One region of the Bradyrhizobium sp. 41S5 genome, then DNA from elsewhere that is predicted to be linked to it. Evidence: riboswitches for the same ligand, from Rfam matches in the RefSeq annotation. Region 1 holds a riboswitch; each other region holds the start of a gene.
The links. Region 1 has a riboswitch for cobalamin ahead of metE (5-methyltetrahydropteroyltriglutamate--homocysteine S-methyltransferase). Riboswitches for the same ligand answer to the same signal wherever they lie in the genome.
Positions count from the first base shown of each region.

Region 2: it holds a riboswitch for cobalamin, as region 1 does, so the genes downstream of both, HAP47_RS03795 (TonB-dependent receptor) here and metE (5-methyltetrahydropteroyltriglutamate--homocysteine S-methyltransferase) in region 1, are expected to answer to the same signal.
Region 3: it holds a riboswitch for cobalamin, as region 1 does, so the genes downstream of both, HAP47_RS27295 (DUF1636 family protein) here and metE (5-methyltetrahydropteroyltriglutamate--homocysteine S-methyltransferase) in region 1, are expected to answer to the same signal.
Region 4: it holds a riboswitch for cobalamin, as region 1 does, so the genes downstream of both, HAP47_RS05610 (TonB-dependent receptor) here and metE (5-methyltetrahydropteroyltriglutamate--homocysteine S-methyltransferase) in region 1, are expected to answer to the same signal.

Region 1 covers NZ_CP083721.1:1,564,460-1,570,096, forward strand. The annotation lists gene HAP47_RS07290 (aromatic ring-hydroxylating oxygenase subunit alpha) at 1-99, opposite strand, end outside; gene HAP47_RS07295 (hypothetical protein) at 107-304, opposite strand; gene metE (5-methyltetrahydropteroyltriglutamate--homocysteine S-methyltransferase) at 364-2,709, opposite strand; cobalamin riboswitch at 2,813-3,015, opposite strand; gene prpB (methylisocitrate lyase) at 3,196-4,131, opposite strand; gene prpC (bifunctional 2-methylcitrate synthase/citrate synthase) at 4,142-5,314, opposite strand; gene HAP47_RS07315 (MmgE/PrpD family protein) at 5,325-5,637, opposite strand, start outside.
Region 2 covers NZ_CP083721.1:795,008-800,644, reverse strand. The annotation lists gene HAP47_RS03810 (ABC transporter substrate-binding protein) at 1-21, opposite strand, end outside; gene HAP47_RS03805 (ABC transporter ATP-binding protein) at 66-839, opposite strand; gene HAP47_RS03800 (FecCD family ABC transporter permease) at 836-1,879, opposite strand; cobalamin riboswitch at 1,992-2,189, shown strand; gene HAP47_RS03795 (TonB-dependent receptor) at 2,317-4,575, shown strand; gene HAP47_RS03790 (hypothetical protein) at 4,688-4,861, shown strand; gene HAP47_RS03785 (hypothetical protein) at 5,043-5,637, opposite strand, start outside.
Region 3 covers NZ_CP083721.1:5,612,961-5,618,597, reverse strand. The annotation lists gene HAP47_RS27305 (cobyric acid synthase) at 1-1,282, opposite strand, end outside; gene cobO (cob(I)yrinic acid a,c-diamide adenosyltransferase) at 1,294-1,947, opposite strand; cobalamin riboswitch at 1,984-2,199, shown strand; gene HAP47_RS27295 (DUF1636 family protein) at 2,293-2,667, shown strand; gene cobW (cobalamin biosynthesis protein CobW) at 2,664-3,698, shown strand; gene cobN (cobaltochelatase subunit CobN) at 3,698-5,637, shown strand, end outside.
Region 4 covers NZ_CP083721.1:1,182,204-1,187,840, forward strand. The annotation lists gene HAP47_RS05600 (amidohydrolase family protein) at 1-1,368, shown strand, start outside; gene HAP47_RS05605 (CobW family GTP-binding protein) at 1,370-2,299, shown strand; cobalamin riboswitch at 2,529-2,724, shown strand; gene HAP47_RS05610 (TonB-dependent receptor) at 2,831-5,071, shown strand; gene HAP47_RS05615 (PepSY domain-containing protein) at 5,074-5,637, shown strand, end outside.

The DNA of each region.
Region 1 (5,637 bases):
CGCGATCGGGTACCAATAATCCGGATTGGATCCGACCTTTCGGAGGTCGGAATGCGAGCGGGCTGTGGTTGCCTCAACGCTGAGATTTCCAACTGTCATTGCCAGATCAAGCGGCTCCTGTCGGTCCTAGATGCATGCTCATGATCTGCTCGGGTGTCTCGATGATTTCGACACGCTCTGCATCGCCGCCGACAAAGGCGAGGATGGTCCGCTCACCGTCACGCCACATGCTGCCGACCAGGGCGATGTTGATGTGGACGGGTTTGTTCGTTTCGTGCCGCGTACATTCGATCCAGAAGCGCATCGGTGACCTCAATGAAATGATGGAGCGCGCGGTAAGCCCGCGCGCTCCGGGGGCGTGCCTCAGGAGGCGTGCCGCATTTCACGCGCGGCCGCCACCATGTTGACGAGGGCAGGGCGCACCTCTTCCCATTTGCGGGTTTTGAGTCCGCAATCCGGATTGATCCAGAGTTGGGAGTCGGTCAGCCGCTTGCGCGCGAGCGAGAGCAGTTCGGCCATTTCGCTGACCTCCGGAACGCGCGGCGAGTGGATGTCGTAGACGCCGGGTCCTATCTCGTTCGGATATTTGTAGGTCTTGAAGGCGTCCAAAAGTTCCATCTTGGAGCGCGAAGTCTCGATCGAGATCACGTCTGCGTCCATGGCGCCAATCGCGTCAATGATGTCATTGAACTCCGAGTAGCACATGTGGGTGTGGATCTGGGTCTCGTCGGTCACACCGCTGGAGCAGATGCGGAAGCTTTCAACGGCCCACTCGAGATAGGTCTTCCATTCCGACTTCCGCAGCGGCAAACCCTCGCGCAGGGCAGCCTCGTCGATCTGGATCATCTTGGCGCCGGCCTTTTCAAGATCGGTCACTTCGTCCCGGATCGCGAGCGCGATCTGCCGACACGCCTCGCTGCGCGGAACGTCGTCGCGGACGAACGACCAGTTCAGGATGGTCACCGGCCCGGTGAGCATGGCCTTCATCGGCTTCTGTGTCAGTGACTGGGCGTAACGCCACCACTCCACCGTCATCGGCTTGGGGCGGAAAACGTCACCGAACAGGATTGGTGGACGGACATAACGTGATCCATACGACTGCACCCAGCCATGCTTGGTGAAGGAGAAGCCCGACAGTTGCTCGCCGAAGTACTGCACCATATCGTTGCGTTCGAATTCGCCGTGCACCAGCACGTCGAGGCCGATTTCCTCCTGCCAGCGAACCGCGCGGGCGGTTTCTTCCTTGAGGAACTGCTCATACTGCGCATCGCTCATCGCGCCCTTGCCATGGGCCGCCCGCGCGTTGCGGACCTCCGTTGTCTGCGGGAACGAGCCGATCGTCGTGGTCGGGAAGGCGGGCAGCCCGAACCGCGCGCGCTGCAATCCAGCTCGCTTCGTGAACACGTTCTGGCGCCGGCGCATGGCATCGTCGATCGCTGCCATTCGCTTCGCCACATCCGCATTGTGAATCTTATGCGACGTTTCGCGCGAACGCGCCGCGGCGTCCGATGCCGCCAGCGCGTCGGCGACTTTGTCCCGGCCGCCGGCGAGGGCCGTGCCCAAGGTGGCCAGTTCGGCGATCTTCTGCACCGAGAAGGCAAGCCAGCTCTTCACATCCGGATCGAGGCTGGTCTCCTGTTCGAGGTCGATCGGTACATGTAGCAACGAGCAGGAGGGCGCGATCTGCACCCGGTCCTGGCCGAGCTTGGCAACCGCCGGTTCCAACCGCTTGAGCAATGCGGAAAGATTGGAGCGCCAGATGTTGCGACCGTCGATCGCACCGAGCGAGAGGACCATTCCCCTCGGTGCGGCGCTGACGATCTTGTCGAGTTGTTCCGGCGCGCGAACGAGATCGATGTGAAGCCCGGCAACAGGCAGCGAGAGGGCGGTATTGGTGTTGTCGCCCAGTCCGCCGAAATAGCTGGCGAGCATGATCTTCAGGCCCGGCACCATTTCCGCCAGCAGTGCATACGTCATTTGAAGCGCGCCCTGCGTTTCGCGGTCCGCGTCCAGCACCAGGCATGGTTCGTCGATCTGGACCCATTCGCAGCCTTCGGCGGCGAGTTGCTGCAAAACCTTGACGTAAACCGGCAGCAAAACGGGCAGTAGGGACAGCGAGTTCAGCGCCGCATCCTTGCTTTTCCCAAGCTTCAGGAAGGTCACCGGCCCAAGCAGGACCGGCCGGGTCTTGTAACCCAGCGCCTTGGCTTCCCGGTACTCGTCGACCGCCTTGGAAGAGGACAGCTTGAAGATCTGGCCGGCGCTGAATTCGGGCACCATGTAGTGATAATTGGTGTCGAACCATTTCGTCATTTCCTGCGCTGGCACGCCATGCGGCGTATCGTGTGCGTGATGCGCATGATCGCAACTCGCATCGTGATCGGAGCCTTGGGCGCCGCGGGCCATGGCAAAATACGTCGCCAGCGACACATCGCCGCCTTTCCAGCCGTACACTTCCGGAATGGCACCGACCATCACGCTGGTGTCGAGTACCTGGTCGTAGAACGAAAAATCGTTGGATGGGATGACGCTGACGCCGAAGGACTTCTGGCGGGCCCAATTGGCGGCGCGCAAGCCGACGGCCGTTTCACGCAGTGCCTGCTCGCTGGACTTGCCGGACCAGAAGCTTTCCAACGCCATCTTGAGTTCGCGGCGAGGACCGATACGCGGTGTTCCGAGTGTTGCGACGGGAAGTGAGGAAATAGACATGGCTTACCCCGATGTTGGGGGCGCGGGCCACGTGACACGTCTGGACTCCGGGCGAAAGGTGGCGCGCGGGGTCGCAACCGCACCACCGAGACACCCCGCCCGAGTACGTTATCCTGTCGAGGCAGGTCTCCTGGCTCACGGGTCAGTGCTGTTGTCCGGTCTTCCCAAAGCCCTCGCGGGCCTCAGTGACATTGTTGGACAACGGCTCACCGCTTACAGTTGCGGGGGCAGCGCCGGCATTCAACCGGCTTCCCTCTTAGCTCCGGGCCAAACCGAGCCCGCAGAACCACGACAGCACAGGAGTTAAGGTCAAGTCCGACCGCAGTCAATGACTGTGATTGGAAACACCTTGGTATTGCTCAATCACCCGTTACCGGCGACATGCCCTTAAATCCGTAGAATTGAGTTCCGATTTCAATCCGTTCGCCGCCTTGGCGGCGCCGGTGCAGGTTGGTGTCCCGGAGCGAACAGCGTCGGAAACAAGGGCTACTTCGAGCCCACGGCCCGCTGCGGCATACCTTCGGGAATGATGGTTTGGACGATCGAAGCGTCCAGCGCCTCGTAGTCGTGCAATCCGATCGTCGCATACAGCTCGACGCGGGTCTGCATTTGGTCGACGATCTTGTGCGTGCCGCCGTCGCGTGCGATCGCGGCATAAAGCTGCTCTTGCGCCTTGTTGGCGACCCGCAGCGACGACACCGGCCAGATCACCATCGAATACCCCATCTCCTCGAATTCGGACGCGGTAAAAAAGGGCGTCTTGCCGAACTCGGTCATGTTGGCGAGCAGGGGAACGTCGGGCATCCGCTTGGCGAACGCGCGGAACATTTCGGCAGTGTTGAGCGCCTCCGGGAAAATCGCGTCCGCACCGGCCTCCATATAGAGCTTGGCACGGGCGACAGCGCCATCCAAGCCTTCGCTGGCGGCTGCATCGGTCCGCGCAAGAATGACGAGATCGCGCCGCGCCTTGGCGGCCGCGGCGACCTTAGCGGCCATGTCGTGCGCATTAGCCAGCTTTTTGTCGTTGAGATGACCGCACTTCTTGGGAAGGAGCTGATCCTCGATGTGAACCGCACCGGCGCCAGCTTCCTCAAAGACGCGCACCATGTGCATGACGTTGAGCGCCTCGCCGTAGCCGGTATCGCCATCTACCAGAAGCGGCAGGCCCGACGCGCGGGCGATCTGCCGGATGAAAAACGCGACTTCGTCAACGGTGATGATGCCGAGGTCCGGCAGTCCCATCGAGGCGGTCATTGCGGCGCCGGAGAGGTATAGACCCTCGAATCCTGCGTCCTTGGCCTGGATGGCCGACATGCCGTTATGGGTGCCGGGCAGGCGAAGGATACCTGGACGCTTCAGCAGCGCACGAAAGCGGTAGCCGGCGGTTTCACGCAGGAGTTCTGCTGCGACGAGATAGGACACTTGTTTCTCCTTACGCCGCACGCGCCGACGAAGGCGGCAGGTCGCGGGCCTCCAGCGGAACATAGCTGCGGTTTTCCGGGCCAACGTAGTTCGCGGCCGGCCGAATGATCTTGTTGTCGATCCGCTGCTCGATAACGTGGGCTGCCCAGCCCGAGGTGCGCGAAATCACGAACAGGGGCGTGAACATCGCGGTCGGCACGCCCATCGCGTGGTAAGAAACCGCGCTGAACCAGTCCAGATTGGCGAACATCCGCTTGGCATCGGCCATCACGGTCTCGATGCGATCGGCAATCTCGAACATGCGCATGCTGCCGCCTTCGACGCTGAGCTCGCGGGCTACCTGCTTGATCACCTTGTTGCGGGGATCTGAGATCGTATAGACGGGATGTCCGAACCCGATCACGACTTCCTTGGCCTCGATCCGTCGGCGGATGTCGGCTTCGGCTTCATCGGGTGTCGCGTATCGCTTCTGGACCTCGAAGGCGACTTCGTTGGCGCCGCCGTGCTTCGGTCCGCGCAGCGCACCAATCGCGCCGGTCACCGCCGAATACAGATCGGCGCCGGTGCCGGCGATCGATCGGGCGGTGAAGGTCGAGGCGTTGAACTCATGCTCGGCGTAGAGATTGAGCGAGGTATGCATCGCGCGTTCATGCGAAGCCGAGGGCGGCTTGCCGTGCAGCAAATGCAGGAAGTGGGCGCCGATCGAATCGTCGTCGGTCTCGACTTCGATCCGGCGGCCGTTGTGGGCATAGTGGTGCCAGTAGAGCAGCATCGATCCGAGCGAGGCCATCAGGCGGTCGGCAATGTCGCGGGCGCCGGGCGTGTTGTGGTCGTGGCTCTCCGGCAGCACACAACCGAGCGCCGAAACGCCGGAGCGCATGACATCCATCGGATGCGCCGCCGCCGGTAGTTGCTCCAGCATGTTGAGTACGGCGCGCGGCAGGCCGCGCAGCGCCTTCAGCTTAGTCTTGTAGTTGGCGAGTTCGACGCGGGTCGGCAGGCTGCCGTGCACGAGCAGATGTGCAATTTCCTCGAATTCGCAGACGCCGGCGACATCGAGAATGTCGTAGCCGCGATAGTGCAGGTCGTTGCCGCTGCGGCCGACGCTACAAAGCGCCGTGTTGCCGGCGATAACGCCGGAGAGGGCTACCGACTTCTTTGGCGCGGGTTTCAGATCGGTCATGTTGTCCTCCCTATGATCCTGCCGTGCGTCGCGCCGCGGTCTGTGTAGCCGGCTTCCAGTCGAAGATTCCGTAGCTGGCGGGCACCCCCACCCGTGAGGCGTCGACGGAAAACGTCAGCTCCGACAGCTCGCCGGCGCGTAGCGACGGCAACCGTTCGACGGCGGCGATGAAGCGATCCTGTTCGGCGGGAGCGATGACGCCTTCGGCCAGGGTGCGGAACTTGCGGACGTAGTCCGGCCGCTTGAACGGGCGCGCGCCCAGCGGATGCGCGTCGGCAACCGCGAGTTCATCGCTGATCGTCGAGCCGCCCTTCAGCTTGACG
Region 2 (5,637 bases), 770 kb from region 1:
GGACGCGGCTGTACACGACATCAGCCATGCCGCTGCGGCCACCGCTGCGAGACACCGCACCCTCGTCACACGTCCGCCCACGGCACGATAACGGCCTCGCGCTGGAATTCGGCGCGGTACGCGCTGACCCGGAACACGCGGGCCAGAACATTCTCGGACAACGCCTCAGCAGGCGCGCCTTGCGCCGCCAGCCGTCCCTCCGACAGCACCAGCACATGGTCGGCGAACCGCGCGGCGAGCCCGAGATCGTGGGTCACCACGATGACGAGCACGCCAGTGTCGGCGACGTTGCGAAGCTTCTGCATCACATCGATCTGGTGGCGCGGATCGAGCGAGGCGGTCGGCTCGTCGGCGAGGATCACCGACGCCTCCACCGCCAGCACCCGGGCCAGAGCGACGCGGCTGCGTTCGCCACCGGACAGCTCGGCGACGCGGCGGTCGCTGAATTCAACGACGTCGACCGCCTGCATCGCCCGCAGCACCGCCTCGATATCCCTCGGCGACAACCGCGCCGGATCGGTCGCGCCATGCGGATAGCGGCCGAGCGCGACGATATCGCGCGCCGGCAGCGGCCAGTGCACCATGTGCCCCTGCGGCAAATAGGCGAAACGCTTCGCCCGCTCGCGCAGCGCAAGCGACGCCAGCGCGTCGCCGGCGATCCGGATCTCGCCGACGGATGGAATCAATCCGGCGAGCGCGCGCAGCAGCGTGGTCTTGCCGGCACCGTTGGGGCCTACCAGCGCCACCAGATGGCCCGCTTCCAGCGACAGCGAGACATCGTGCAACACCTTGCGGCTGCCGAGCGACACATTGAGAGCGATTGCAGAGAGCAGCGTCATGCCACGCCTCCGCCGAGCGTGCGGCGTTCGCGCATGATCAGATAGAGGAAGAACGGCACACCGATGATCGAGGTCAGCACGCCGACCTTGATATCCGACGTCGAGGGGATGATGCGTACCGCGATATCGGCGGCGAGCAGCAACGCCGACCCGGTGAGGGCGCTCGGCACCAGCAGCCGCGCCGGATCGTGACCGATCAGAGGGCGCATCAGGTGCGGTACGACGAGACCAATGAAGCCGATCGTACCCGTGACCGCGACCGCGCCGCCAACGCCGAGCGCAACACCCGCGATCACGAGCAACCTTAGCCGCCCGACATCGACGCCGAGGCTCTGCGCGGCCTCCTCGCCGAGCGTCAGCGCGCGGAACGCGCTCGCCTGGCTCAGCAGGATGGCCGCGCCCGCGATGATGAAGGGCAGTGCCAGCGCCACGTGCTGGAAGCTGCGGTCCTCCAGCGAGCCGAGCAGCCAGAACGCGATCTCCAGCACCACGAACGGATTGCTGGAGAGGTTCATCACGAGCGCCGTCGCGGCTCCGGCAAAGCTCGAGATCGCAAGTCCCGCGAGGATCAGGATCAACAGCCCGGCATTGCGGCCGGCAATCGCCAGCAGCGCGAACACCGAGCCGAACGCGGCGATGATCGCCACCACCGGCAGCGCGTAGGAGCGCACATCGGCGAGGCCCAGCGCGATCACCAGCACCGCGCCGAATGCCGCCGATTGCGGCGCACCGAACAGCGATGGCGAGGCCAGCGGATTGCGCAGCAGGCCCTGCAGCGCTGCGCCCGATAGTCCGAGAATACCGCCGATCGCGAACGCCAGAATGGTGCGCGGCAGCCGGATCTCGCGCACGATCACCTGCGCCACGTCGCTGCCGCCGCCGAACAGCGCCTCGATCACCGCAAGCGGCGACAGCCGCACCGGCCCAATGCCGAGCGAAAGCACGAGCAGCAGCACCACGAGCGCGAGCAGCGCCGCGGTGGCGCCCCACCGGCGCCGCGCCGCGACCTCGGCCGCCAAGGCAAAATCCTGCACGCTCATTGGATCCATGCTCTTACAGCGATCGCCGTGGCAGACAAGCGACACTCGACAAAAACCGTGGCCAGCTGGCTGCCGCCCGACCTCCGCCGGATTGACTTTGCCGCCCGGCCGAACCCTAGATGAACATGACGGTTCTTTCATGAGATGAAAAGGGAATGCGGTGCGGGGAAGCTTCCCCAACGCCGCGGCTGCCCCCGCAACTGTATGCGGTGAATCCTTCGTCACAGGCCACTGGGAATCTCGGTCCTGGGAAGGCGACGAAGGGTAACGACCCGCGAGCCAGGAGACCTGCCGTCAGCCGTGGTCACACGCGAAGATGCCGGTCGGGGAGTACAGGCATGAGCTTCACTTGAGGCTGCAAGCAGCTGAGCCTGCGAGCACGATGGTGAGACTGGTTCGCGGTGACGTGCCACTGACGTTACCGAGGTCTCGCTTAGATGTTCTCCAACTCTTCCTCCCGGCGCAGCCGCGTGCTTCTGCTCGCGTCGACGATGATCGTGCCGACCATCATCATCTCGACCGCACGGGCGCAGCAGGCGCCCGTTCCCGAGCAACTTCCGGCGATCGAAATCACCAAGCCGGGCGACCAGAATGTCACGCGCGCCAGGCCGGCCGCTGACGGAGCGCCGGCCCCGCGCCGCCCGGCGCCGGGCACAGGACAGGGCAGCGGGAGCGGATCGGGCTCGACAGGGACCGGACCGGCCACCGGAACGGGCGGCACAGGCGGCGGCGGCCGCCAGTTCGCGGGCATTGTCGGCTCCTCCTCGACCGTGATCACCGCCGACGACATCGCGCATTCGCCGGTGCAGTCGCTGCCGGAGATTCTCGCGCAGGTGCCGGGCGTGCAGTTGCAATCGCTTTATGGCGGACCGAACGGCGCCAAGACCGCGGTCGACCTGCGCGGCTTCGGCGCATTCGCCTCCGACAACACCCTGTTCCTGCTCAACGGCCGCCGCCTCAACGACGTCGACAAGGCCGGCTTCGATCTCACCACGATCCCGCTCGATTCGATCGAACGCATCGAGATCACGCGCGGCAACAGCGGCGCGGTGCTCTACGGCGACAACGCGGTGGGCGGCGTGGTCAACATCATCACCAAGACCGGCGCCGGCGGTCCGCCGGCCACGATCCGCGCCGAAGGCGGTTTCGGCTCGTTCAACACCCGCATGGCGGCGGTCTCCGCGGCGCTCAATTCCGGCCCGTGGTCGACCTCGTTCTACGGCAACGGCATCAAGTCCGACGGCTACCGCGTCAACAACGCGCTCGACCAGCGCAACGCCGTCGGCAACGTCAACTACACGACATCGGATCTCACCGCCTTCCTCACCGTCACTGGCAGCGACCAGAAGCTCGGCCTGCCCGGCGGACGGCTGGTCGATCCGTCGATCGGCGTCAACGAGTTGCTCACCGATCGCAGAGGCGCAGCGACGCCGTTCGACTATGCCAATCAGCAAACCGCCAGCGTCACCACCGGCTTCACCAAGACGCTGATGAACGGCGTCGACCTCATCGTCGACGGCGGCTGGCGCCAGCGCGAGACGCAAAGCGGCTTCTTCGGCACCGTGCCGACCATCAGTTTCGCCTCGACCTACAATGACGCCGCGCTACAGACCTGGTCGATCACGCCGCGGCTCAGCGTCAAGAACGTGATGCTGGGGATGCCGTCCACGATCCTGACCGGCATCGACTATTACGATTCGACGTTCCGCGAGGCACGCGGCGCCTATCGGGGCGTCGACCCCTACCACGTCTACAATATCGAGCAGCAGACCGTGGCCGGGTACTGGCAGCACACGATCGGCCTGCTGCCGACCACCGACTTCTCCTACGGTGCGCGCGTCCAGAACACCAGCATCTCGGCACGCGACCGCTACGATCCGAATGCACCGTTCGCCTTTGACACGCAGGCGGCGCCGCTCGACAGCAACGAGACCCAATACGCGCTGCATGTCGGCGCCGAGCATCGCTTCACCGACACCTTCTCGGTATTCGGCCGCGCCGCGCGCGCATTCCGCACGCCCGACGTCGACGAGCGCGTCGCATCGGGTCCGTCATTCGACCCGCTGACCTTCGCCCCGATCCCGCAGAACTTCCAGCTCAAGACCCAGACCTCGCAGGACGTCGAGGGCGGCTTCCGCGTGAAGACCAACCTCTTTCAGGTCCAGAGCAGCATCTATTTGATGGATCTCGAGAACGAGATCCATTTCAACCCGGTGCTGTTCTACAATGTCAACCTCGATCCCACCCGCCGCTACGGCTCAGAGACCAGCGCCTCGCTCAAGGTCAGCGACAGCGTCACCCTGCGCGGCGGCATGGCGATCACCCGCGCGGTCTTCCGCGAAGGCATGTGGGCCGGCAACGACGTGCCGCTGGTCTCGCGCTACACCGGCAATCTCGGCGTGACCTGGAATATCTGGCAGAACTATCTGGTGTTCGATGCCACGGTGCGGGCCTGGAGCTCGCGCATCATGGACAACGACCAGGCCAACACCCAGAACCGGATTCCCGGCAACGCCACCGCCGATCTCAAGCTCAGCGGGCAGGTTGACCGCTTCTTCTGGTCGCTCAGCGTGAACAATCTGTTCAACGCGCTCTACTATGACTACGCCATCGCGAGTTCGTTCACGGCCGGCCGCTTCTCGGCCTATCCGCTGCCCGGCCGCACCTACATGGTCAAGGCCGGCGCGACGTTTTAGGGCATGATGGGCGCGGCGGGTGTGACCCGGCCGCGCCATCTCCTCACGTTACAAGCCGCGGGGGACTGGGGTAGAATACCGGCAGCTGATTTGACCCGCGCAGGGGAAACGCATGGCCAAGGCCGGAAAGAAGAGCAAGCGCAGCGGCGAGATCGACAACAAGTCCGACGACAAGTCGAAAAATCCTCCACCGCCCGCGGCGCCACAGGACGACGACTATTACGAGGATGGCGACATCGCCACGCCGAAGCTCGATCGCTACGGCAATGATGACGAGCCGTTGTGAGGGACGAGCGCAATATAAGTCGCCGTCGTCCCGGCGAAAGCCGGGACCCATAACCACAGGATTGAATTGTTGAAACGCGCCGTGGCCCCAGCGCGTCGTAGCAATCACCGCTGGTGGTTATGGGTCCCGGGTCGCGCTTCGCTTGCCCGGGACGACGTGGGGATGGAGATGCGTCCGGTGGTTATGGGTCCCGGCTTTCGCCGGGACGACGTGTCGAGAGATCGCGCAGAAAATCCCCTCCCTCGATCTTCTCGATACTCGTGCGATCGAGCAGATGCGCACCAAAGCCGCGCGCCAGCGATGAGGCGATCGATGGCGATGCAAGCAGCAGCACTGTCGTCATCACGAGCGGCACGGCACTGAGCCAATCGAGCCGCACCGGCGTCAACTCCTCGCTGCTTCCCCGATAAAGACCTTCGCCCGCGGCGATGCGGCCGCATTCCCTGATCAGGTCGCGCCGGGTGCCGTCGCGCGAGGCGCTGCCGAGCAGCGCCTGCATGGCGAGATGCGTCCGCACTCCGGCGCGGCTCTCGGCCAGCGGCGCCGGCGTCTCGCCAAGCGAGACCCGCAGCAGCAGGTCGACCAGATCGGTGCCGGACTGGTACGCATTCATCGGCTCGACCAGCCGCGGGTTGCAGTCGATCAACAGCGGCGTCGCGCTGTCGAGCGGCATGATGACGTCGACCGAGAGCGCGCCATGCCAGCCGAGATGCGCGCCGATGGTCTCGAGCGCGGCACGGATCGGTGGCCGGCTCACGCTCTCCTTGATCGCCTCG
Region 3 (5,637 bases), 4.0 Mb from region 1:
GCAGATAGCTGCCGTGAACGCGCCCGCCACGCGACATGGCACCTTCCGGCGAGCCGTCAAGCCTTGAAAAGGGCCGCGCGCGATCCGGGCCATCAGTGCGTCCGATGTGAATTTCGTAGGCGCTGATCGGCTGACCCGTCGCAACATGCACGGCGCTGACACGCGTCAGCGTCTTCTGTTCGGTCATGGTGGTGGTGACATCGAGCAGCCCGAGGCCGCGCGTTTCGCCGGCGAGTCCCTCGATCCCATCAGGGTCGGCGACGCTCTGCCCAAGCATCTGGTATCCGCCGCACAGCCCAAGGATATGGCCGCCGCGGCGATGATGCGCCAGCAGGTCGATATCCCAGCCTTGCGCGCGCAGGAAGGCGAGGTCGCCGCGGGTCGATTTCGAGCCGGGCAGGATGACGAGCCGCGCGTCGCCCGGAATGGCTTGGCCCGGCCGCACCATCACGAGATCGACGCCGGGTTCGAGCTTGAGCGGATCGAGGTCGTCGAAATTGGCGATCCGCGACAGCGCAAGGAAGGCGATCTTGCACTGGCCGGGCTTGCGCGCCTCGCCGAGCCCGAGCGCGTCTTCGGCCGGAAGCTCGCCGGCGCGAACGAACCAGGGCAGCACGCCGAAGCCGCGCCAGGCGGTGCGGGCTTCGATCAGGCGGTAGCCGTCGTCGAACAGCGTCGGATCGCCGCGGAATTTGTTGATGACAAAACCCTGGATCATCGCGGCATCATCAGGATCGATCACCGCCTGGATGCCGACGAGTTGCGCGATGACGCCGCCGCGGTCGATATCGCCGACCAGCACCACGGGCACGTCGGCTCTGCGCGCAAAGCCCATATTGGCGATATCGGACTTGCGCAGGTTGACTTCGGCGGGGCTGCCGGCGCCTTCGACCAGAACGAGGTCGGCGCGCTGCTTCAGGCGCCCAAAGCTCTCCAGCACCGCGCCCATCAGCGACGGCTTCATGGTGGCATATTCGCGCGCGCGTGCGGTCGCGATCCGTTTGCCGTGCACGATGACCTGGGCGCCGACATCGGTTTCCGGCTTCAGCAGCACCGGGTTCATGTCGGTGTGCGGCTCGACGCCGGCAGCGAGCGCCTGCAACGCCTGCGCACGCCCGATCTCGCCGCCGTCGACGGTCACGGCGGCGTTGTTGGACATATTCTGCGGCTTGAAGGGCAGCACGCGCAGGCCGCGCCGTCTCGCGGCACGCGCGAGGCCGGCGACGACGAGCGACTTGCCCACGTCCGAGCCGGCTCCCTGGATCATCAATGCGCGCGCCATGGTGCTGACAGTCAGAACTCGACGCCCGGCTGGGCCTTGATGCCGGAGCGGAACGGATGCTTCACCAATGTCATCTCGGTGACGAGGTCGGCGATCTCGATCAGCTCCTCCTTGGCGTTGCGCCCGGTGAGCACGACATGCGTCATCGGCGGCTTCGACGTCGTCAGGAACTCGACGACATCGGCTATCGCCAGATAATCGTAACGGAGCGCGATGTTGATCTCGTCGAGCACGACCATGCGCAGGCTCGGATCCGCGATCAGCTGCTTGGCCTTTTCCCAGCCGGCCTGCGCTGCCGCGATGTCGCGGGCGCGATCCTGCGTCTCCCAGGTAAAACCTTCACCCATCGCATGGAATTGACAGAGATCGCCGAAATGCCCGGTGAGCAGGCGGCGCTCGCCGGTATCCCAGGCGCCCTTGATGAATTGCACCACGGCGCAGGGAAAGCCGTGCGCTACGCAGCGCACGATCATGCCGAAGGCGGAGGAGGATTTTCCTTTGCCGGCGCCGGTGTGAACGATGATCAGACCCTTTTCGCCGCTCTTGGTCGCCATGATCTTGTCGCGGGCGACCTTCTTTTTCGCCATTTTGGCCGCATGGCGCGCATCCAGCGAAGGGTCGGTGCCGACGTCGCCGTCGTCAGCGTCGTTTCCATCAGAAATCATCACGTTCCTTCGGCTTGACAAGTGCGAGGCCAGGACGAATGGTGACCCCGCGTTGGTTCCTGTCCTACGACAGGCGAAGAGGGAATGCGATAGGGCTCGGACCGCAAGGTTTGCCCAAAGCGCAGCCGCCCCCGCGACCGTGACCGGAGAGATGCCCAAGCCACTGATTCCCTGATGGAGTCGGGAAGGTGGGCATCACGGGAGAAATCCTACTCCGCAAGCCGGGAGACCTGCCGACGCAGTGTGTTTGAGACCGGCGGACGGGGTGTTCCGCGACGGGGAACGAACCTGTTCACGTCAGGTTCGTGTGCCTCATCGCTTCCCGCAGTCAATCCAGGAAGGGCGATGAGCGTTACACTTCATGTCTGTATCACCTGTCGCGCCGGCCAGACGGCGGCCGAAGGCGAGATCGCGCCCGGTGCGCGCCTGCATGCCGCGCTTGTTGAGGCCGGCGTGCCCGATGACGTCAATCTGGTTCCGGTCGAATGCCTGTCGGCTTGCAGCCAGGGTTGCTCGGTCGCACTCAGCGCGCCGGGGCGATGGTCCTATGTCTACGGCCGCCTGTCCGCTGACAATGCCAGGGATGTGATCGCCGGCGCCTCCGCCTATGCCGCGGCGCCTGACGGCATCGTGCCGTGGCGCAGCCGCCCGGAAATCTTTCGCAAGCAATCGCTTGCCCGCATTCCACCCATCGCCGTCGTGCCGGAGGCCGCAGAATGATGACGCTCGCCAAGGTTCCGGTCACCGTCGTGACCGGCTTTCTCGGGTCCGGCAAGACGACGCTGATCCAGCATCTGATCCGGAATGCCAACGGCAAGAAGCTCGCGGTGCTGGTGAACGAATTCGGCAGCGAAGGCGTCGACGGCGAGATCCTGAAGTCCTGCGCCGACGCCAATTGCCCGACCGAGAATATCGTCGAGCTCGCCAATGGCTGCATCTGCTGTACCGTCGCCGACGATTTCATCCCGGCGATGGAGCAATTGCTGGCGCGCCCCGTGAGGCCCGATCATATCGTGATCGAGACGTCGGGTCTCGCGTTGCCGAAGCCGTTGCTGAAGGCGTTCGACTGGCCGGAAATCCGCTCGCGGATCACGGTCGACGGCGTGATCGCGCTGGCCGATGCGGAGGCCGTTGCTGCCGGCCGCTTTGCGCCGGACCCGGCCGCCGTGGATGCGCAGCGCGCGGCAGATGAGAATCTCGACCACGAAACGCCGTTGTCCGAAGTGTTCGAGGATCAGATCGCCTGTGCCGATATCGTGCTGCTGACCAAGGCCGATCTCGCGGGTGCCGAGGGGATCAAAGCGGCCAAGGCGCTGATCGCAGCCGAGATGCCGCGCGAGGTGCCGATGTTGCCCATCGTCGATGGCGCGATCGACGCCCGCGTGATCCTCGGTCTTGAAGCGGCGGCGGAAGATGACCTCGCGTCGCGGCCGTCTCACCACGACGGTGAGGACGAACATGAGCACAACGACTTCAATTCCGTGGTGATCGACCTTCCGGAGATTTCGGACGTCGACGCGCTCATCGCGTCGATCAAGGGGCTGTCGCGCGAGCAGAACGTGCTGCGGGCCAAGGGATATATCGCGGTCGCAGGCAAGCCGATGCGGTTGCTCGTGCAATCGGTCGGCGAGCGGGTGAGGCATCAGTTCGACATGCCCTGGGGCGCGCGGGCGCGGCAGTCGAAGCTCGTCGTGATCGGCGAACACAGCGATATCGATGAAGCCGCGATCCGGGCGCGACTAGGTGTCTGATGCACGTCGTCTTCCGCGAGAGCCGCGGCCTTGAGGAGACCGCGACGCCAAGGGACCTCGGCCAGGATCCGGCCGATCTCGTGGTGCTGTCGTTTTCCGACAGCGACCTTGCCGCGTTTGCAGCCGGCTGGCGGCGGGGCCGTGCCGCGCTGCCGTCGCTGCGGCTCGCCAATCTCGCGGAGCTGCGCCATCCGCTGTCGGTCGATACCTATATCGAGCGGACCCTGTCGCATGCGCGCGGCATCCTGGTGCGGCTGATCGGCGGCGAACCCTATTGGTCATATGGCCTGGCAGTGGTGCATCGCCTGGCGAAGGAACGCGGCATCGCCCTGGTGGTGCTGCCGGCGGATGGCCGCGACGATTTGCGGCTGGATGAATTCTCGACCTTGCCGGTCTCGACGCTGCGCCGCCTGAAGGTGCTGTGCGACAAGGGCGGCCCCGTTGCCGCGCAGGCCGTGATCGCGCAACTGGCGCTGGCGTCCGGCCTTTATGCCGGGCCGGTTGTCGGTGAGATCGATCTTCCCGAGATCGGCGTCTACGACTCGCAGCGCGGTGCCGTCGCGGCGCTGCCGGCACCGGATGGCCGGCCGCTTGTGCTGGTGACTTTTTATCGCTCCTATCTGGCGGCCGGCGACACGGCGCCGGTCGATGCGCTGATCGAGGCTTTGCGCGAAAAGGGATTCGATGCCCACGGCGTGTTCGTCACCTCGTTGAAGGCGGCGGGCGTGGCCGATTGGCTGCGCGCTCAGTTCGCGCAATGCAGCCCGGCCGCCATCGTCAATGTGACCGCGTTCTCCGCGGCGGGTGACGACGGTACGACGCCGTTCGATGCCGCATCGTGCCCGGTGTTCCAGGTCGCTCTGTCGACGGCGCAGCGTGAGGATTGGGCCTTGTCGCTGCGCGGCCTGTCGCCCGGCGATCTCGCGATGCACGTGGTGCTGCCGGAGGTCGACGGCCGCCTGTTCACGGGCGTCGTGAGCTTCAAATCGCCCGGCGAGCGCGATCCCGATCTGCAATTCGCGCGTCTTGCGCATCGGCCGGATGCCGAGCGCGTCGCAGCGGTCGCCGCGCGCGTGGCAGCCTGGCACGGTCTTGCCGACAAGCCGGTGCAGGAGAAGCAGCTTGCGCTCGTGCTCTCGAACTATCCCGGCCGCCCGCACCAGATCGCGCATGCCGTCGGCCTCGATGCACTTGCCTCGATCGAGGCGTTGCTGGCCGATCTCGCGGCTGCGGGCTTTGACCTTGAGCCGGTGGGGCCGCTGGGTGACGCGCTTTTGCACCGGAAGCTGACATGGGACGTGGCCGAATATCGCGCAGCGATCTCAAGCCTTCCGCGGCAGCTCCAGGACGATCTTTCGCGCGCATGGAGCGCACCGGAGGATGATCCCGATTGCCGCGATGGCGCGTTTCATTTCGCGGCGATCCCGAGCGGCAAGTCGATCATCGCGGTTCAGCCGGAGCGCGGTGAGGTCGGTCAGCGCGATGCCGACTATCACGATCTCTCGCGCACGCCGCGCCATGCCTATGTCGCGTTCTATCTGTGGCTCAGGCAGCAGGGCATCGATGCCGTCGTTCACATGGGCGCGCATGGAACGCTGGAATGGCTGCCCGGCAAGTCGGTTGCGCTGTCATCCGCATGCTGGCCGGAAGCGCTGATCGGCGATCTGCCCGTCATCTATCCCTTCATCGTCAACGATCCCGGCGAGGCCGCGCAGGCCAAGCGCCGGGTCGGCGCCGTGACGATCGGCCACCTGCCGCCGCCGCTCGCGCCGGCCGCGGTGCCGGATGGGTTGCGCAGGCTCGAGCGTTTGCTCGATGAATATTCGACTGCGGACGGTCTCGATCCGGCGCGGCGGCAGCGGCTGATTGCCGCGATACGCGAGGAAGCACGCATCGCCGGGCTGGAGAACGATCTCGGTCTCGCGGCGTCAGCCTCCGC
Region 4 (5,637 bases), 380 kb from region 1:
GAGCGGCAGATCGACGCCACCGGCCTTGTGGTGGCGCCCGGCTTCATCGACCTGCACGCGCATGGCCAGACCATTCCGGCAGATCGCATGCAGGCATTCGACGGGGTGACGACATCGCTCGATCTCGAGGCCGGCGTGTTGCCGGTGGCATCCTGGTACGAGCGCCAGGCCGAGAAGGGGCGGGTGCTGAACTACGGCGCCGCCGCCAACTGGGCGTTCGCGCGGATCGGCGCGATGACCGGCTCGAATTCGGAAAGCTCGCTGGAATCATTCGGTGCAGCGATGCGCGATCGCCGCTGGATCGAGAACGTGGCGACCGAGGACGAGGTCGGCGGCATCCTCGCGCGCCTTGCCACCGGACTGAATGAGGGCGGCATCGGCATCGGTATTCTCAACGCCTATGCGCCGGGCGCCGGCGTGCAGGAACTGACCGCGGTGTGCCAGCTCGCCGCTGATCATGCGGTGCCGACCTTTACCCACGTCGCTTACATGTCCCGCATCGATCCCGAGAGCGCGGCCGAGGCCTATATCCGCCTGATCGGCTATGCCGGCGCAACCGGCGCGCACATGCACATCTGCCATTTCAACTCGTCGAGCAAGACGGACATCGAGCGCTGTGTTGCGCTGATCGCCAAGGCGCAGGCGCAGGGCCTGCCGATCACGGTAGAGGCCTATCCCTACGGCACCGGCTCGACCGTGCTGGCGGCGACCTTCTTCAGCGATCCCAAATTCGAGGAGCGCAACGGCCTCGGCTATGATTCGGTGCAGCGCGTGACCGACGGTCACCGCTTCGGCAGCCGCGAGGAACTGCTGGCGGCGCAGGCCGCGGAACCCTCGACGCTGGTGCTGTGGCATGTGCTCGATATCGAGAACAACGCGCATCATCGCGATCTGCTCGACATGGCGGTGCTGTATCCGGGCGGTGCGATCGCGTCCGACGCGATGCCGTGGACGCTATCGGACGGCCGCCCCTACACCGGCGACGCCTGGCCGCTGCCCGACGATGCCACCTCGCATCCGCGTTCGGCCGGCTGCTTCACCCGCTTCATCCGCGAATGGGTGCGCGAGCGCCGGAAGGTGTCGCTGCTCGAGGGCATCCGCAAATGCGCGCTGATCCCGGCCGAGATTCTGTCGGCGAGCACGCCGGCGATGCACGCCAAGGGCAGGTTGCAGGTCGGCGCCGACGCTGACGTCGTGGTGTTCGACTTCGAGACGCTCAGCGACCGCGCGACCTTCTCCGCGATGAACCGCCCGGCGGAAGGTGTGCGGCATCTCGTGGTCAGCGGCCAGCCGCTGATCAATGATGGCGTCCTCGACGTCGCGGCACGGCCCGGCCGGCCGGTGCGCCGGCCCGTCGCTGGGGGTTGACGTGCCGGTCCCGATCCTGCTGGTCGCGGGTTTTCTCGGGGCGGGCAAGACCACGGTCGTCAACCATCTGCTGGCGCATGCGCAAGGCCGCCGCATCGCCGCCGTGGTCAACGATTTCGGCGCGATCAATATCGACGCGGAACTGATCGCGGGCGCCAGCGACGGCGTGGTCAGCCTGAGCAATGGCTGCATCTGCTGCACGCTGGAGGGCGATCTGCTGCGCACCCTCGCAACCTTGCTGCGGCGTGATCCGCGTCCCGAACTCATCGTGATTGAGACCAGCGGGATTGCCGATCCCGCCGACATCGTGCGCAACCTGATGGATCCGGTGATCTGGAAGGAGGCGCCGCTCGAGACCGTGCTGTGCGTGGTCGACGCGACGCAGCCTTCGGCGATGCTGAACGATGTGCTGCTGCGTTCGCAACTACGGGCAGCGGATGTGGTGGCGCTGAGCAAGGTCGACTTGGCCGATGCAGCCGCGTGCGCCGCGATCCGCGACGCGGTACGGGCAGCGCGTCCGGCGGCCGTGGTCGTTGATGCCTTGCATGGCGAGGTGCCTGCAGCGCTGCTGTTTCCCGCGGACCTCGATCAGTTGCCGGCGCCGCGCGAGGCCGCGCCGCGACGGCCGGTATCGGACCGGTTCGAGACGCTGAGCTGGACCTCGGAGCGGCCGGTGCGGTTGCCGCGCTTGCAGCAGGCGATCGGCAGACTGGCGCCGAAGCTGGCGCGGGCGAAGGGATTGTTCGAGACGGTCGAGCAGCCCGGACGGCTGACGGTGTTTCAACTCGCCGGCGGACGCGCGACACTGGCTGCCGGCGGCGTGCCGGCACCCGGTGTGCCACGCACGCGAATCGTGTTCATCGCCGAGATGGGCGCTCTGTCGCGGGCCGAGATCGATGAGGTGATGCAGGGATGTGTCGGAGCAGGGTGATGCGAATTAGGTATTCCGTCATCCTGAGGAGCCGCGAAGCGGCGTCTCGAAGGATCGACGGCCACCAGCGTGGCCGTGCATCCTTCGAGGCTCGCTCCGCTCGCACCTCAGGATGACGGAATAGAGAATCCTCGCGTCGGCCGGCGCTGTCGCCGCGTCATCGCAGCAGCATCATCCCGCAACGCATGAGTGCGACAATCGCATCGAATTGACAGCCCATCCCGCACCACCTATCGTTTCTGTCGACGGTTCCCTTCGGGGATCAAAAGGGAATGCGGTGCGAGGGTAACCCCAATGCCGCAGCTGTCCCCGCAACTGTAAACGGCGAGCCTTTCGTCAATTTGCCACTGGGCCACTCCGCCCGGGAAGGCGTCGACAGGCGATGACCCGTGAGCCAGGAGACCTGCCGTCAGTCGTGGTCACACGCGAGCATATCGGGCGGGGGCGTCCTGGTGGGATCGGAGCACTGCCTTTGGGGCAATGCGCCAGTCCGCGTTCGCGGTGACGTGCCACGTTACCGCGAGTCCTTTCATGTCTCCGTCCTCTCCCGCTGCGCGCCGTTGGCGCCTCGGTCTCGTTTGCTCCCTGTCATCGCTGCTGCTGCCGGCTGAAGGTTCGGCACAAACATCTCCACCCACGACGCTCGATCCGATCGAGGTCGCACCCTCGACATCCACAAAGCCCAACCCCGCGGCGCGAAGCCGCAACTCGGCGACGTCGTCGCGGCCGCGCGCTGCGGCGTCAGGTGCATCGGGATCGGCATCGCCGACGCTCAACGCCACCACGCAGGGAGGTGCAGGCAGTCGTCTCAACCTGACGCCGCTGCAGACGCCGGCCAGCGTCGAGATCATCACGGCGCAAACCATCGCCGAACGCGGCCAGCACAATGTGCTCGATGCCGTCACCCAGAACGCGGCCGGGTTCATCGCAACGCCGGCGCCCGGCAATGGCGGCCTGTCGTTCAGCACCCGCGGCTTTGCCGGCAGCAACTCGGTGATGACGCTGTACGACGGCACGCGCTTCTATATCGGCTCCGGCACCCTGACATTCCCCTACGACACCTGGTCGACGCAACGCATCGAGGTGCTGCGCGGCCCGGCCTCGGTGCTGTACGGCGAAGGCGCGATCGGCGGCGTCGTCAACGTCGTTCCGAAGAAGCCGCAGGGCACGCCCTATAATGAGGCCGAGGTCTCGCTCGACAGCAACATGACGCGGCGGCTGTCGGTCGACAGCACTGGTCCGATCAATCCCAATGTGTCCTACCGCATCAACGCCACCGGCAACATGTCGGACGGCTGGGTCGATCGCGACAAGACCTCGAATGCAGTGGTCTCCGCCGCCGTGCGCGTGCAGGCATCGGACAATCTCGCCTTTACGCTCTCTGAAGCTTACGGCGACCGCAGCCCGTCGCGCTATTTCGGCACGCCGCTGATCAACGGCACGATCCAGGACGCGCTGCGCTTCAAGAACTACAACGCATTGGACGGCGCGATCCGCTATCAGGACGGCTGGACCCAGTTCAAGACCGAGTGGGACGTCGCCGACGGCATCAAGATCAACAACACGCTGTATTATCTGACCAGCGAGCGGCACTGGCGCGATATCGAAAACTACACCTGGAACCCGAAGACCCAGCTGATCGACCGCTCCAGCTACATCGAGATCTTCCACGACCAGAAGCAGCTCGGCAACCGGATGGATACGACCTTCAGCGGTCACGTCCTCGGGCTCGCGAACCAGTTCGTCGCCGGGTTCGACGTCAACCGGATCGACTTCACCCACACCAACAATTCGCCCTATGGCGGCGCGTCGTCGGTCAATCCTTACGTGTTCGATCCCGGATCGTTCTTCGCGACGACCACGGCGACGACGCCTGGCTTCAACGCGATCGTCAATCAATACGCGCTGTTCGCCGAAGATCGCCTGTCGCTGACCGATCAATTGTCGCTCGTCACCGGCGTCCGGTACGATCGTCCCGAGGTCGATCGCACGGACTACAAGACGCCGGCGAACAATTTTGAGACCACGCTGTCGGGCACCAGCAGGCGAACCGGGTTGGTGTACGAGCCGATCAAGAACCTCGCGTTCTACGGCCAGTATGCGGTCGGCGTCGATCCGGTCAGCAACTTGATCTCGCTGTCGACCTCACAGAAAACCTTCCAACTCGCGACCGGCAAGCAGACCGAAATCGGCGTCAAGCAGTCGTTCTGGGGCGGCCGCGGCGAGTGGACGCTGGCGGGGTACGAGATCGTCAAGACCGGCCTGACCATTCCCGATCCCAGCAATCCAACTGCCGGCCTGGCACTGCAGATCGGCCAACAATCATCCCGCGGGGTCGAAGGATCGATCGGGCTCGCGCTGAACGACGGCTGGCGCGTCGACGCCAATCTTGCGCTGCTGCGTGCCCGATACGACAACAACAGCCAGGTGGTCGGCGGCAAGGTCGTCAGCTACAACGGCAATGTCCCGGTCAACGTTCCGCAGCAGGTCTCGAACGTCTGGCTGACCTGGGACTTCGCGCCGAACTGGTCGGTCTATGGCGGCGTCCAGATCGTCGGCGCGATGTACTCCGATCTCGCCAACACCCAGCTGCGGCCGGGCTACAATGTGGTCAATGGCGGTATCAGGTGGAAGCCGGATGATCGCACCACGGTCGCGTTCCGCGTCTACAATCTATTCGACAAGGTCTACGCGGTGACCTCGAACGGGACGGGGCAGTGGCTGCTCGGTATGCCGCGCACCGCCGAATTGTCCGTCAACGTGAAGTTCTGACCATGCGCAACGCTCTGATCCGGCGAGCGCGTCGATGGCTTTATGTCGTCCATCGCTGGATCGGCATTGCGACGTGTCTCTTCTTCGCGATGTGGTTCATCTCCGGCCTCGTCATGATGTACGTGGCGTTTCCGCGTCTCACCGACAGCGAACGCCTGTCCGCGCTCCCCGTCATTCTCTGGAGCAAGGTGCAGGTCGCTCCTGATCGCGCCATGGCGATCGCGGGCGCGGAGCAGTATCCGCGCGATCTACGGCTCTCGATGATGGACGACGTTCCGGTCTATCGCGTAACTGGATGGAAGGGAGGCGCCGTCACCATCTCGGCGATCGACGGCAGCGTGATCGACGGAATCACGCCGGACCAGGCGCTTGCCATTGCGCGGCATCACCCGCGGGCCGCGCAGCCGCAACTGCTCGATACCGTGACGCGCGATCAATGGTCGGTCACCGCACGCTTCGATCCGTTGCGGCCGCTCTATTTGATCGGTCTCGGCGACGCTGACGGCACCGAGCTCTATGTCTCCTCGCGCAACGGCGAGATCGCGCTCGACACCACGCGACGCGAG